DNA from 2 places in the Microbacterium sp. ZW T5_45 genome. Region 2 is predicted to be linked to the other one. Evidence: riboswitches for the same ligand, from Rfam matches in the RefSeq annotation. Region 2 holds a riboswitch; the other holds the start of a gene.
What was found. A riboswitch is a leader RNA that binds a small molecule or an ion and turns the genes downstream of it on or off. The one in region 2 is predicted to bind thiamine pyrophosphate.

Region 1: linked by a shared signal. The riboswitch ahead of ACI3KS_RS16375 (ECF transporter S component) and the one ahead of thiM (hydroxyethylthiazole kinase) in region 2 are both predicted to bind thiamine pyrophosphate.

The regions. Positions count from the first base shown of each region.
Region 1 covers NZ_JBJDRJ010000040.1:8-7,388, reverse strand. The annotation lists gene ACI3KS_RS16400 (SDR family oxidoreductase) at 144-974, opposite strand; gene ACI3KS_RS16395 (SDR family NAD(P)-dependent oxidoreductase) at 1,003-1,764, opposite strand; gene ACI3KS_RS16390 (DUF488 domain-containing protein) at 1,875-2,234, shown strand; gene ACI3KS_RS16385 (energy-coupling factor transporter transmembrane component T family protein) at 2,337-3,095, opposite strand; gene ACI3KS_RS16380 (ABC transporter ATP-binding protein) at 3,092-4,549, opposite strand; gene ACI3KS_RS16375 (ECF transporter S component) at 4,551-5,195, opposite strand; TPP riboswitch at 5,186-5,297, opposite strand; gene ACI3KS_RS16370 (D-alanyl-D-alanine carboxypeptidase) at 5,381-7,177, shown strand.
Region 2 covers NZ_JBJDRJ010000020.1:45,711-53,091, reverse strand. The annotation lists gene argC (N-acetyl-gamma-glutamyl-phosphate reductase) at 1-86, opposite strand, end outside; gene ACI3KS_RS11785 (bifunctional hydroxymethylpyrimidine kinase/phosphomethylpyrimidine kinase) at 457-2,607, opposite strand; gene thiM (hydroxyethylthiazole kinase) at 2,604-3,452, opposite strand; TPP riboswitch at 3,443-3,536, opposite strand; gene ACI3KS_RS11775 (NAD-dependent epimerase/dehydratase family protein) at 3,575-4,549, opposite strand; gene pheT (phenylalanine--tRNA ligase subunit beta) at 4,656-7,175, opposite strand; gene pheS (phenylalanine--tRNA ligase subunit alpha) at 7,175-7,381, opposite strand, start outside.

The DNA of each region.
Region 1 (7,381 bases), on a different contig from region 2:
CGCTGCCACGGGTTCGTCGGCTCCCACCGCGTCACCACTTCGGGGGCCGACACGCCACTTTCCGGACGAGAGCGCCGCGAAACGTCCGGCATCCGTCGCAGCGGCCCCCTAAGTGACGCGCCGGTTCCGGAAGCGACCGGCGCTCAGTCCAGGAAGATGTCGGGGAACAGCCGGTCGTCGGGCGTTCCCGGCACTGCGGCGTACCCCGAGAAGTCCGTGACGCCGTCGACTTCGAGCACGTCCTCGACGATGAGCGTCTGGCCCGTGTACTCGCGCGCCGGCTTCGTCAGCACCGCGTAGGCGGCATCCGCGTAGATCTCTGGTGTGCGGCTCGCGGCCATCACCCGATCCCCGCCGAGCAGGTTCTGCACCGCGGCGGTCGCGATGGTGGTGCGCGGCCACAGGGTGTTCGCGGCGATGCCGTCGGCGGCGAACTCGGCGGCCAGACCCAGCGTCGCCATCGTCATGCCGTACTTCGCGAGCGTGTAGCCGGTGTGCGCGCCGAGCCATTTCGGGCTGAGGTTCAGGGGCGGCGAGAGCGAGAGGATGTGCGGGTTCGCGGCATCCTTCAGGATCGGCACGGCGGCGCGCGACAGCAGGAACGTGCCGCGGACGTTGACGTCCTGCATGAGGTCGTACTTCTTCGCGGCGAGCTCGAGCGATCGGGAGAGGTCGATCACGCTGGCGTTGTTGATCACGATGTCGATGCCGCCGAACTCGCCCTGCGCTTTCAGCACGGCCTCGGTGATGTCGTCGTCCAGGCGGACGTCGCCGACGATCGGCAACGCCTGACCACCGGCCTCACGGATCTGCTCGGCCGCCGAGTGCACGGTGCCCTCGAGCTTCGGATGCGGGGTGTCGGTCTTGGCGAGCAGCGCGATGTTCGCGCCGTCACGGGCTGCGCGCAGCGCGATCGCGAGTCCGATGCCGCGGCTGCCGCCGGACATGAGGATGGTCTTGCCTGCCAGTGTCATGAGGCCTCCTTCAGGCTGTGTCGCGGGGTCACTTCGGCGCCATCCGGATCGCGCCGTCGAGTCGGATCGTCTCACCGTTGAGGTACGGGTTCTCGACGATGTGCTGCGCGAGCGCCGCGTACTCGTCAGGACGCCCGAGGCGCGAGGGGAACGGCACCTGCTGCCCGAGCGAGTCCTGCGCGGCCTGCGGCAGCCCCATGAGCATGGGGGTCTCCATGATGCCGGGCGCGATCGTGCAGACCCGGATGCCGTGGCGTGCGAGCTCCCGTGCGACGGGAAGCGTCATCGCGTGCACCCCGCCCTTCGACGCGGAGTATGCCGGCTGGCCGATCTGGCCGTCGAACGCGGCGACGCTGGCGGTGTTGATGATGACGCCGCGGTCGTCCGATTCGGTCTGATCGTTCTTGGCGATGACGGCGGCGGCCTGCGACAGCACGTTGAAGGTGCCGACGAGGTTGATCCGGATGATGCGCTCGAAGTCGGCGAGCACCGCCGGGTTGCCCTCGCGATCGAGCACCTTGGCGGGCGGTGCGATGCCGGCGCAGTTCACGACGATGCGCAGTGGCGCCGCGGCCTGAGCAGCGGCCACGGCGTCGTGGACCTCGTCGACGCTCGTGACGTCGGCCGGGACGAACAGCCCGCCGAGTTCTTCCGCGATCTCCGCGCCCTGGGAGGAGGGCAGATCCACGATCGTGACGTGGCCACCCGCGGCGACCAGTCGACGGGCCGTCGCCAGCCCGAGTCCTGAGGCGCCGCCCGTGATGAGCGCACCCTGCCCTGCGATCTGCATGAGTTCTCCCTCGAACGTCGCGAATCGTGAAACGCAGTACCAGTCTAGGTGAATCCAAGTGTCAACTTCGCCGGTGGCGGCGGCACATCGAAAGGTGTTGGCTGACACTCATGGACCTGCGTCGCAAGCGAGCCTACGACACCGTCTCCGAGGATGACGGCTTCCGCGTTCTCGTCGACCGGCTCTGGCCCCGAGGCGTCTCGAAGGAGCGTGCCGCGATCGACCTCTGGGCGAAGGAGACAGCGCCTTCGTCCGAGTTGCGACGCGACTGGCATACGGCACCGGAAAGCGACTGGGGCCTGTATGCGGATCGTTATCGGGCACAGCTCGCCGGACAGTCCGCGACGGCACTGCGCGAACTGGCCACCGAGCTGCGACACCATCCGGTCGTCACGCTCGTCTACGCCGCGCACGACCCTGTGCACACTCATGCCGCGGTGTTGGAGGCGGCGCTGCGCGAGCTGCTCTGACGCGTGACCTCAGAACTCCGGAGATCTCCCGCCCGAGATCACCCCGGCTCGGCTCGATCCGCATCATTTCTCCGGAGTTCTGAAGGCGGAACCGGCCCGGCTTCAACTCCAGACGAAGCGGAAGGTGCCCGCGAGCACCGCAGCAGCGAGCGCAAGTGCCATGATCGCGACGCCGCCCAGCAGCGCCACCCCGTCGCGTGCGTGCAGCCGCGACGGCCGCGACCAGGTGCGAGGGATGTCGGAACCGAACCCGCGCGCCTCCATCGCCATCGCCAGTTTCGTGCCGCGACGCACGGCGAACACGAGAAGCACGAACGCCATCGAGAAGAACCTCCGCACCGCGCCGCGATCCCCGACTCCGCGTGCCCGACGTGCGAGTGCCATGGTGCGCCAGTCGTCGAGGAACAGCCCCAGCATCCGGGTGCCGGCGAGGATGCCGAGCACGAACCGGCTGGGCATCTTCGCGACCTGCGCGAGAGCATCCGCCAGCTGTGTGGGATCCGTCCGCCCGAACAGCAGGATCGTCGGCAGCCCGAGTGCGATCACGCGCAGGCTCACCGCGATGGCAAGGCCGATCGAGTCGTCGCTGATGGCGGCGAAGCCGAAGGTCCAGTAGAGCCGCCCGCCGGGCTCCGCGTACAGCAGCATGCTGAGGCCGGCGATCGGGGCGAACAGCGCGATCGGGGCGAGGCGTTTCAGCACCGTCACGAGCCGTAGCCCGGTGAGCGGAAGGCACAGCAGCTGCAGCGCGATGGCCGCGACCGCGCTGACGACATCGATCGAGGCGAACAGGGGCACCGACAGCAGCAGCGCGAGGACGATCTTCGTCACGGGATTCACCCCGCCGAGCCACGCCCTCATCGGATGCCGCTCGCTGCGAGCTCGATGCGGTGCCCGCCGAGGTGTCTGATGACGGCGTCGTCGTGCGTGACGGCGATCACCGCCCGCCCGCGCATGATCTCCTCCTGCAGCAGCGCGACGAGCGAGATCCATCCGCGCCTGTCCTGTCCGAACGTGGGTTCGTCGAGCACGATCACCTCGGGCGAGGCGGCGAGCACGGTGGCGACCGAGAGCCGACGCTTCTGCCCGCCCGACAGAGTGAAGGGGTTCGCGAGCGCGAGAGGTGCGAGACCCAACCGGTCGAGAAGGTCGTCGACAACGGCATCCGTTCGCGCCCGATCCCAGCCGAGCGCGCGCGGTCCGACGGCGAGCTCGTCACGCAGGGTTCGTGTGAGGAACTGGTGCTCCGGCTCCTGGAAGACGGTGCCGATCCGGGTGAGCAGCTCGCGTGAGCTCCAGCGGAACGGGCGGATGCCGCGACGCCCGGCGAGCTCGGGGGCCGCGGAGACCTGCCCCGACTGCTCGGGGATGAGCCCGGCGAGTGTGAGCGCCAGGGTCGACTTGCCCACGCCGTTCGGGCCGGTGATGACCGTCGCGCTCGCGCGCGGCACGTGCACCTCGAGGCCCGACTGCACGATGGCGCGCGGGTCGCGGGCGATCGCCAGGCCGCTCGCCGACAGCAGATCGGCGCGGTCGACGTCGCCGAGCACCGGCAGATCGATCTCCGCCCCCGGGACCCACACCCCGGCTTCCGCCAGGGCTCGCCCGTGCTCTGCGAACACCCGCGAGGGATCCCCGTCGGCAAGCAGCCCGCCATCGGCCGCGAGCACGATCACCCGCGTCATGAGGTCGGCCCAGACGGGGGTGCGGTGCTCGACGACGACGAGCGTGGCGCCGGTCTCATCCACCGCACTCTCCACACTCGCGCGCACCTCGCGCACGCCCTCGGGATCGAGGTTCGCGGTGGGCTCGTCGAGCAGCAGCAGCCCCGGTCGCATCGCGAGCGCGCCGGCGAGGACGAGCCTCTGCTTCTGTCCACCCGAGAGCGCCGCCGTCGGCCGGTCGAGCGGCACGTCGAGTCCGACCGCCTCGAGCGCGGCGGTCACTCGGGAGGGGATGCCGGATGCCGGGACGCCGAGGTTCTCGCATCCGAACGCGACGTCGTCGCCGACCTTCGACAGCACGATTCCGGCATCCGGGTCCTGCAACACGAGGCCGACGCGGCCGCGACTCGCCTCGGGTGATGCTTCGTCGATCAGCAGCGCGCCGGAGCGCACGCCCTCGTCTTCATCGCCGAGCACCCCGGCGAGGCCGGCGAGCAGCGTGGACTTGCCTGCTCCCGAGGCGCCGAGCAGCAGCACGCGCTCGCCGGGCTCGATCGTGAAGGTGACGTCGCTGACGGCGGGGAGCTTTCGACCGGCGTAGCGCCACCCCCAGCCCGCCGCCTGCACGCGAGCCGGGATGGCGGACGCCACGTCAGACCTCGCGGAGGTGTTCTCGACCGGCCGCGAACCGGCTGAGCGCGCCGCTCGCGGCGAGGGCGCGGACGAGCAGCCAGCCGACGACGCCCGCGAGGATCGCGCCAGACACGATGAGCGTGCCGAGGTAGATCGCGTTGAACTCGAGCGACTTGAGGATGTTCGGCGAGCTGCCGTAGAAGAACTCGAATACCCAGGCGGCGGCGGCCGCGCCGACACCTGCGAGAGCGGCCGTAGGGAGGCCGAATCGACGGTAGAGGAACAGCGCGAAGATCAGCTCGGCGCCGAGGCCCTGCACGATGCCCGAGAGCACGGTCGAGACGCCCCACACGTTGCCGATGAGCATCGACACGATCGCGGCGACGAGCTCGACGACGAGCGCCGCACCGGGCTTGCGGATCACCAGACCGCCGACGACACCACCGAGCAGCCAGATGCCCACGGCGATACCGCCGAGGCCGGGGGTCAGGCCGTCGGCCGCGGTGAACCAGGCGTAGCCGATCGTGTTCCAGCCCCAGAAGACGAGGCCGATCGCGACGCCGAGGACAGCGGCGACGACGATGTCGACGACGCGCCAGCGCCACGGCGAGCGGGCGGTGGCGGCGGACGCCTTCGCGGTGGATGCGGACGTGGACGTACTCATCTGAACTCCTCCCTGCGCCGGCATGATCCGGATCAGGTTCGACGGTCGAAGCGCGATTCGCTCCCTCTCAGCCCGGCTCGCCGGACTCCCGTGGTTGTGCTCACGATCTTACCGAGATCGGACACTCCTGTGTCCGCATCTCGTCACGACGGGGTTCTGAGAGGAGAGTTCGGTACCGTGATCAGGTGACCGCTCCCGATCCGACCCTGCCGCAGGGCTCCGCGCCCGCGGCCGACGACGCCGTCGAGGCGCCGTCGGGCGCGTCGGATGGCGGGCTCCTGTCGGTCGACGCCGCGGCGTCAGCGGACGACTCGCGGGCGGATGCTGTGGTGACCGGTGGTGTGACGTCGGCTGCTCCGGTGCCGGATGCCGTGCCGCCGTCGAGTACCGCCTCGTCGGATCACGCGCACCCGGATGCCGCGCCGTCGAGCACCGAGGCCGGTCTGGTCGGCGTGTCGGGAGTGTCCGCGACGACCCCCGTCCCGGCGGCATCCGTCGTCCTGGGATCCGTAGTCCCCGCATCCGTGGCGGATTCCGACTTCTCGGGCACACCGAACGCGCCGACAGACGCCGATGACCTGGACGACGAGCTCGAGGCGCTGATGACGCCGGACGGTTCCCGCGCCGCGCGCTGGGCGCCGAAAGGCGCGGGCGCGACGGCGTTGACCTGGGTTGACCCGACCGAGGTCGCCGATCACACCGACGCCGCAGCACCTGAAGCGTCGGCCACCTCTCTCTGGGCGGGTGCGAGGCTGCAACCGGCCGTCGCGCGCGCGGGGTTCCTGGTGCCGGTCGGCGTGCTGGTCGGCCTGGTCGCTTCGTACGCCGGGGCCGCTCTGCTCTGGCCGCTGCACGAGGTCGCGCCGACGGTGCAGTCGGTGGAGGTCACGCCGGTCGCCGCACCGGCGGCCGAGATCACCTGGCCCGCGCAAGGCAGCGCAGCGGTGGGTATCGCCGGTCTGAGCACGGTGTCGTCGACGGTCGATGCGTCGGCGATCGCGAGCATCACGAAGGTGATCAGCGCGATGATGGTGCTCGATCGCCAACCGCTTGCGCCGGGTGAGCAGGGTCAGTCGTACTCGTTCACGCGCGCCGACAGCCAGTCGTACATGACGTATCTCCGCAGCGATCAGTCGGCGCTCGACGTGCCGGTGAACGGATCGCTCACCGAGTATCAGATGCTGCAGGGCGTGCTGCTCGGTTCGGCCAACAACTACATCGATCGCCTCACGCGCGACATCTGGGGAACGGATGCCGCGTTCGCGGCCGCCGCCGAGAAGTGGCTGAGCGACCGCGGGATCCAGGGCATCACGATCATGACGCCCTCCGGTTTCGATGAACGCAACACCGCGACTCCCGACGCGCTCGTCGCGGTGGCCGAAGTCGCCATGCAGAATCCGGTGTTCGCGGAGATCGTCGGCACCCCCTCGGTGGATCTGCCGGGTGCCGGAGTGGTGAACAACACGAACGGGATGCTGGCCGATCCCGGTGTCGTGGGGGTGAAGACCGGCACGCTCTACGACAGCTGGAACCTCCTCACTGCGAAGAACGTCTCGGTCGACGACACGACCGTCCGGTTGTACGCGGCGGTGCTGACTCAGGCCGACAACGAGTCCCGGCTGGAGGCGACTCGGTCGCTGTTCGCCCAGGTGGAGGCTGCGTTGCAGGCGCAGCTTCCGGTCGTTCCCGCCGGAACTGTCGTCGGCACGGTCGACACGCTGTGGGGCGAGCCCATCGACATCGTCACGGATGCGGACTCCGATGTCGTGCTGTGGAACGCTGCGACCGCGACCACGGCGCTCTCGTTCGACCTGGGCGAGAGCCGCGACGAGGGCGACACAGTCGGCGAACTGACGACCACCGGCCCGCTGAACTCGGCGACGAGTTCTCTGTCGCTCGCGCAGGACGTCGAGGGGCCGACCGCCTGGTGGCGGCTGACGCATCCTTTGGAGCTGCTCGGCCTCACGTCCGACCAGCGCTGAGTCGCCGCGATCGACGCTCCTGCAGCAGCGGACGTTCGCCCGTCGGCGCCGCTGAGACCGACCTCTTCTCGTGAGACCGACCGCCACTGGGGTGACCCGGTTTTGGTGGAGTCTTGTTCTCGGGTGATTTTGATGAACGAACGAGATAGGCCGCGGGCGCGGCGTGCGGGTGAGCACTATTCGATGGAAGAGCGTTCCGCGGCA
Region 2 (7,381 bases):
TCGATGTCGGGATGAGCGGCCAGCAGGCGCAGGATCTCGCCGCCCGCATAGCCGGATGCGCCGGAAACGGCGACGGTGTACGTCATGGTTCTACCTTAACGGTCAGTCCTTTCGCTCACTGCTCGTGACGGAGCACGGCACCGCGCGGTTCCCGGGCGGTTCGGCTCCGCTCGCGGTTCCCGAGCGAGCTCAGCGAGACGAAGGACGAGGATGGTCGGGCCGAGGCGGCGACTCCGAGACTCGACCGACGTGCAGGGCACGCGGGAGCGCGGGGTCGCCTAGAGTCGGCGTCCGCCGCGGCGTCGGCGCTCGATCGAGACCCGCAGGACGGGAGCGAGAGGAGCCGAGGACATGCCGCGACGATAGCGCGCCGGCGGCGGCATCCGCAAATCCCGGCCGTCATCCTTCGCCGCGCGGGCGGTGCACGCGCATCGCGCACCGCCCGCGCTGGTCGGCTCAGACGGGGAGCGCGGCGTCGAGCGGCGCAGCGAAGAAGGCGCGCTCGTGCCCGCTCGATACCGCGAAGGCACGGAAAAGGCGGTTCCGCGCGTCCGGCCCCGCGGATGCAGCGGCCGTTCCCGCGATCGCGATGGCCTGCGCGGTCGCCTCCTCGAACGCGGGGTCGGCGTAGGTCGCGAGCCAGTCGGCGTACGGGTGTGCGGGGTCCATCGCCTCGTCACCGAACTCTCCCGACTGCAGGCGCCGCCCGAGGTCGGTGTACAGCCAGAAGCACGGCAGCACGGCCGCGACGAGTTCTGCGTAGTCTCCGCCGAACGCCGTCGATCGCAGATGGTCGAGGTACGCGGTCGTGGTCGGCGACGGCGTCGCCGCGAAGGTCGAGGCTCCCACGCCGGCGCCCGGTGCGAGCCAGGAGGCGTGCAGTTCGAGCTCGCCGACGATGGATCCCTGAGCCGAGCCCGCCCAGAAGGCCTGCTCCGCAGATGTGGGAGCCAGCCGCGATGCCGCCGCCAGCACCCGTGCGTACTCGCGCAGGTACAGCGCGTCCTGAGCGAGATAGAACCGGAAGGCGGTCTGATCGAGGGTGCCGTCAGCGAGCGCGCGGATGAACGGGAGCTCGTCGATTTCCCGACGGGTGCCCTCGATGCGCTCCCACCACTCGGCGGTGAGGGAGGCGGGGTCGACGGATGCCGGCGCGGCGGCGCGTGACCAGAGCCCGGCGAAGTGGTGCACGGGGCCGTTGCCGCGTCCGACCTGGAGGGCGTCCGCCGCCGTCAACGACTCCCGCAGCCAGCTCCGCGCCGCACCGACCGCTGCGGCTGGCGCGGCACCCCGCGCGAGATGGGTCGCGACGGCCGATGAGAGCGAGCACCCGGTTCCGTGGGTGTGCGTGGTCGGGATGCGGACTCCGCCGAACTCCGTCGTCTCGCCCTCGGCGGCGTCCACCAGCGCATCGGGCGCCTCGTCGCCCTCGAGATGGCCGCCCTTGACGAGGACCTGCGCTCCCGTCGACGCGGACAGATCGGATGCTGCGGCGAGCGCGTCCTCCCAGCCGTCGATTTCCCGCCCGCTCAGCACGGCGAGCTCGCCCAGGTTCGGAGTGATGAGCTGCGCTCTCGTCAGCAGCCGCGCCAGCTCGTGCTCGGCCTCTCCGTCGAGCAGCCGATCTCCGCTCGTCGCGACCATGACGGGGTCGATCACCACGATGGGCGGGCGGGTCTCATCGAGCCACTCCGCCACGGTGCGGATCACGTCGGCGTTCGCGAGCATGCCGATCTTGACCGCGTCGACGATGATGTCATCGGAGATCGCGTCGAGCTGGGTCCGCAGGAAGCCGGTCGGGGGCACGTGCACGTCGCGCACCCCCGTCGTGTTCTGCGCCGTGAGCGCCGTCAGCACCGCCATGCCGTAGCCGCCGGACGCCGCGATCGACTTGAGGTCGGCCTGGATGCCCGCGCCTCCGGAGGGGTCGCTGCCCGCGATGCTCAGCACACGGGGCACGCCGGCCGCGCGCCACCGGCCGGCGAAGCCCTCGGCGGCCGTGCGCGGGTCGTCGGCCGCGCACAGCGCCGAGACGACGGCCACCCCGGCCGCACCTGCGGCCCGCAGCGCACCGAGGTCGTCGATCCCGACACCGCCGATCGCGACGCAGGGCAACCGGCTCGCCGCCGCGACGGCGGCGAAACCGTCGATGCCGAGCGCAGGCGGATGGTCGGGCTTCGTGCTCGTGGGGCGGATCACGCCGACGCCGAGGTAGTCGACCGTCCCTTCGGGCAGCCGACCGACCGCCGCGAGGTGCTCCGCGCTGTTCGCGGTGAGGCCGATCAGCGCGTCGGGCCCGAGTTCGGCCCGCGCCCTGATGACGGACTCGTCGCCCTGTCCCAGGTGCACGCCGTCGACGCGCGCGCCGGCCGCGCGAGCCGCGAGCGCGGCGTCGAGGCGGTCGTTGACGACGAGGAGCGCCCGACCGTCGATCACTCGCGACAGTTCGATGAGCTGCGCGGTGGTCTCAGCGTCCGAGGCATCCTTGTCGCGCAGCTGCACGATGCGGACGCCGCCCTCGACGGCTCGACGCACGGTCTCGACGACGCCTCGGGCGCCGCAGAGCGCGGGGTCTGTGACCAGGTAGACGGAGAGATCCGCGATCACCGCGCACCTGCCTCGACGCGCGCTGCCGCGACGACGTCGTCAGGACCCACGGCGGCGAGGTGGTCGAGCAGCGCGACCGCGAAGCTTCCCGGCCCCGCGGACTCCGCCGCCGCACGCTCGGCCGCGACCGTGTAAGCGAGGCTGGCCGAGGCGACAGCAGCGAGCGCGTCGTGGCCGGTGGAACGTGCAGCCCCCAGGAAAGCAGCCATCACGGCGCCGAGAGCGCACCCGCCGCCGGTGACCCTCGTGAGCAGCTCATGCCCGTTCGCGAGGCGGAGCACCCTGGCGCCGTCCGTGATCAGATCGATGGGACCCGAGACGGCGACGACGCTGCCGAAGCGCTCGGCGAGCGAGAATGCGGCGTCGGCGGCGTCATCCGTGCTGTCGGTGGCGTCGACGCCCCGCCCGCCGCCGCTGAGTCCAGCGAGTGCGAGGATCTCCGAGGCGTTGCCGCGAATGGCGGTCGGCCGCAGAGCCACCAGCTCGTCGGCGAGGCTCGTGCGCACCGGAAGCGCACCGATGGCGACCGGGTCGAGGACCCACGGGGTACCAGATGCCGTCGCACCTGTCGCGGCCTCGAGAGCGGCCTCGCGCTGCTCGGGAGTGGGCGTGCCGAGGTTCACAAGCAGCCCTGAGGCGATGCCCGCGAAGAGCCCTGACTCTCCGACGATGTCGACCATGGCGGGGGCCGCTCCGACGGCGAGGAGCACGTTCGCGGTGAAGCCGGTGACCACGCTGTTCGTGATGCAGTGCGTGAGCGGGGGCGTCGATCTCACCGCCTCGAGCAGCGCGGCGGCCTCTGAGGCGAGGTCGAGAGTGTGTTCCGGACGCAGAAGATCGCTCATCGCGACATCCCTTCGCTAGTTCTAACTAGATCAGGTTCGACGGGTCTGTTCTCAGCCGCGGATGCGGCACCCCGTGTCACTGCTCAGCAGTCTAGCCGCGCCCCTCGTCTCGCCCCGCTCGCTCAGGAACCGGATGTGCGCAGCGCGTCGAGCAGCGCCAGCTCCTCGGCCCGGGTGAGACCGGATCTGCGCGGACGGTCCACTCCCCGAGCCCGCTCGTCGGCGGTCACCGCAGCGATCGTGTCCTCAAGCGGTCGCAGCATCCCTCCGGCCTCGCGGTAGCGCGCGTTCGTCCGCGTCATGAAGCCCGGCGTGTCCGGCGGAAGCCACAGCGGCAGCGAACGCTCCCCCATCCAATACGAGACGCCCGCGTCGACCAATACGTCCTCGTCCGCCACGGTGATCTCGTGGCGCTCACCGCTCGCCTCCTCGAACAGCGCGAGCACGTCCGAGAGCGGATGCCGGTCGCCCACCGCGTTCACCGTCCCGGACGCCGTTGCGCCGACGACGAATGCCGCGAGATCCTCGACGTCGATGACCTGGGTCTCGCGGTCTCCTGTCGGCGGCAGCAGCACGGCACCGTCCACTGCACGAACGAACGCCGCGGCCCAGTATCCGAACCGGTCGCTGGGGTCCCCGGCACCGACGATGAGTCCGGGCCGTACGACGAGCGCACGATCGCCGAGCGTACGGACGGCGCCCTCCGCCGCTGACTTCTGCGCACCGTAGTCGTCATCGCTGGAAGTGGCCGGCGCGTGCAGCACCGCAGTCTCGTCCGCACCGATCGTCGTGTCATCCGCATACGCCGACACCGACGACACATAGGTCCATCGTCGGGCGCGCTCGCCCAGGGCATCGACGGCAGCGGCCACGTGATCGGCGCGAGAGGAGATGTCGACGACGTGATCCCAGGAGCGTCCGGCGACGTCGCGGTAAGCCTCTGGCTGGTCTCGATCGGCGAAGACCTCCGAGGCTCCCTCGGGCGAGCGTCGTTCTCCGCGGCTCACGCAGGTCACCTCGATTCCCGCCTCGATCGCCTGGCCCGCGATGCGCCCCGACAGCCACCCGGTTCCGCCGAGGATCAACATGTTCGTCATACGCCCATGCCATCAGCATCCGGCCGCAGGCGGAAGATGTTCCGCCGAGAGCAGATCGGCGCGGCGCCCCGAGGGACGACCGCGCCGATCCGTTCCGCTGTGGGTGTCAGTCGCGCAGCGCGGCGCCGAACCGCTCCGCGGCGACAGCGACACCGGCGAGCTTCGCCTCGGTCGCCTCCGCCGCCGTGAGCGTGCGGTCATCCGCACGGAATCGCAGGGCGAACGTCAGGCTCTTGGTCCCGTCGGGCACGCCCTCGCCGCGGTAGTCGTCGACGAGCCGCACGGACTCCAGCATCGGCCCTGCTCCCTCGACCAGCGCAGCACGGACCTCTCCGGCCGGCACCTCGGCGGCGACGGTGAGCGAGACGTCCTGGGTCGCTGCGGGGAAGGTCGACAGCGATGCCGCGACCGTCCCGCCATCCGCGAGGGAGAGGATGCCGTCGAGATCGAGCTCCAGCACCGTCGCGCGGCCGGGCAGATCGGCATCCGCCGCCACCGTGGGATGCAGTTCGCCGACGTATCCGACCTCGACCTCGCCGACGCGCAGCGATCCGGTGCGGCCGGGGTGCAGCGCCGCGCGCTGCGTCTGGACCACGTCGATCTCGACGCCGGCGGCAGCCGCGATCACCCGAACCGCGTCGAGCGCTTCCGAGAGCCCTGCTGCTTCGGCCGCACGACCCGGCTGACGTACGGACACGTTGCCGGTGAACAGCGCGGCGACGTGTCGGTGCTGCGGCGGGATCGATGCGTTGAGCTCCGCGAGCTTCTCATCGCTCGGCCGCACGCCGAGCGGAGGGACCTCGTCCGTCCCGTACACGACGCCCTGCTCGGGCAGGAACACCGTGCCGGTCTCGAAGATCGCAAGATCCGTGAAGCCGCGCGAGATGTTGCGGTGCGCGATCTGCAGGATCCCGGGGATCAGCGACCGGCGCAGCGCCGGAGCCAGACCGTCGAGAGGGTTCGCCAGGCGGATGCTGGGGAGGTGCTCGCCCGTCGCCGAGCCGTGAAGATCGTTCTGCGCCTCGTTCGTGAACGGGAACGCGGATATCTCCACGAGTCCGGCGGCCGCGAGGGCGTTGGCTACTCGGCGACGCCCCCGCTGGTGCGCAGTGAGCCCACGTCCGGACGGAGGCGTCGGCAGCACGGAGGGGATGCGGTGGAGACCGTGGATGCGGGCGACCTCCTCGGCGAGGCTCCATTTGTCGGTGAGGTCGGGGCGCCAGGTGGGCGGGATGACCGTCCACCCGTCCTGGGTCCCTGAGCTCGCCGAAGGGCTCACCTCGGCGCCGATCGTCTCGAGCGCACCCGTGATCTCGGCATCCGTGTAATCGACGCCGATCAGCGTCTGCACGAAGCCGGCGGGAAGTTCGATTTCGCCCACGAACACCTCGGCGAACAGCGCCCCGCCCTCTTCTGTGAGAGTGCCGCCCGCGAGTTCGACCATGAGGTCGGCCGCGCGGCGCGCCGCGACGAACGGGATCAGGGGGTCCACGCCGCGCTCGAAGCGCTTGGACGCCTCGCTGGGCAGCTTGTGGCGACGGGCCGAGCGCGCGATCGTCACCGGGTCGAACGTCGCCGCCTCGATGAGCACGTTGCGGGTGGACGCGGTCATCTCGGTCGTGCCGCCGCCCATGACGCCCGCAATGCCGATGGGGCCGGAGTCGTCGGTGATCAGCAGATCCTCGACGTGGAGCGCACGCTCCTGCCCGTCGAGCGTCGTGATCTTCTCGCCCTTCGCCGCGCGACGCACGGTGATGCCGCCGGTCAGCGTGTCGAGGTCGTAGCCGTGCAGCGGCTGACCGAGCTCGAGCATCACGTAGTTGGTGATGTCGATGAGCACGCCCAGCGAGCGCATGCCAGCGAGCGACAGACGGGCGATCATCCAGGGCGGCGTCGGCCGCGAGGGGTCGACGTCGCGGACGACGCGCGTGACGAACTCGCTCGCGCCGACCTTGCCGCGCACGGGTGCCTGGTCGTCGATGATCGCGGTGTGCCCGGTGCCGGGCTGCAGCTCGGCGAAGTCGCGCTCGGCCGGATCGCGGAACTCGGCGCCGGTGGCGTGCGAGTACTCGCGGGCGATGCCGCGCACCGAGAACGCGTAGCCGCGGTCGGGGGTGACGTTCACGTCGACCGCGACGTCGTCGAGGCCGAGGAGGGCGATCGCGTCGGTGCCGACCGGAGCATCGATCCCGAGGTCGGACAGCACGAGGATGCCGTTGTGCTCATCGCCGAGGCCCAGCTCGCGCGCCGAGGCGATCATGCCGTCGGAGACATGACCGTAGGTCTTGCGCGCGGCGATCGGGAACGGCCCGGGGAGCACCGCACCCGGCAGGGTCGCCACGACCTTGTCCCCGACAACGAAGTTGTGCGCGCCGCAGACGATCCCGCGGACGCCCCCGTTCGCCTCGCCGACGTCGACCTGGCACCAGTTGATGGTCTTGCCGTTCGACTGCGGCTCGGGCTCGAGCGACAGCACCTGGCCGACGACGATCGGACCCGTCAGGTCGCAGCGGTGCACGTCCTCCTCTTCGAATCCGACCGACACCATCGCCGCGAGGACATCCTCGGGCGTGGCATCCGCTGCCAGATCGACGTACTCACGCAGCCACGAAAGCGGGACGCGCATCACACCACCATCCCGTACTGCTCGCTGAAACGGACATCGCCCTCTGCCATGTCACGCATGTCCTGCACGTCGCTGCGGAACATGAGTCCGCGTTCGACACCCATCCCGAAGGCGAAGCCGCTGTAGACGTCGGGATCGATGCCCGCCGCTCGCAGCACGTTCGGGTTCACCATGCCGCAGCCGCCCCACTCGATCCAGCGCGCACC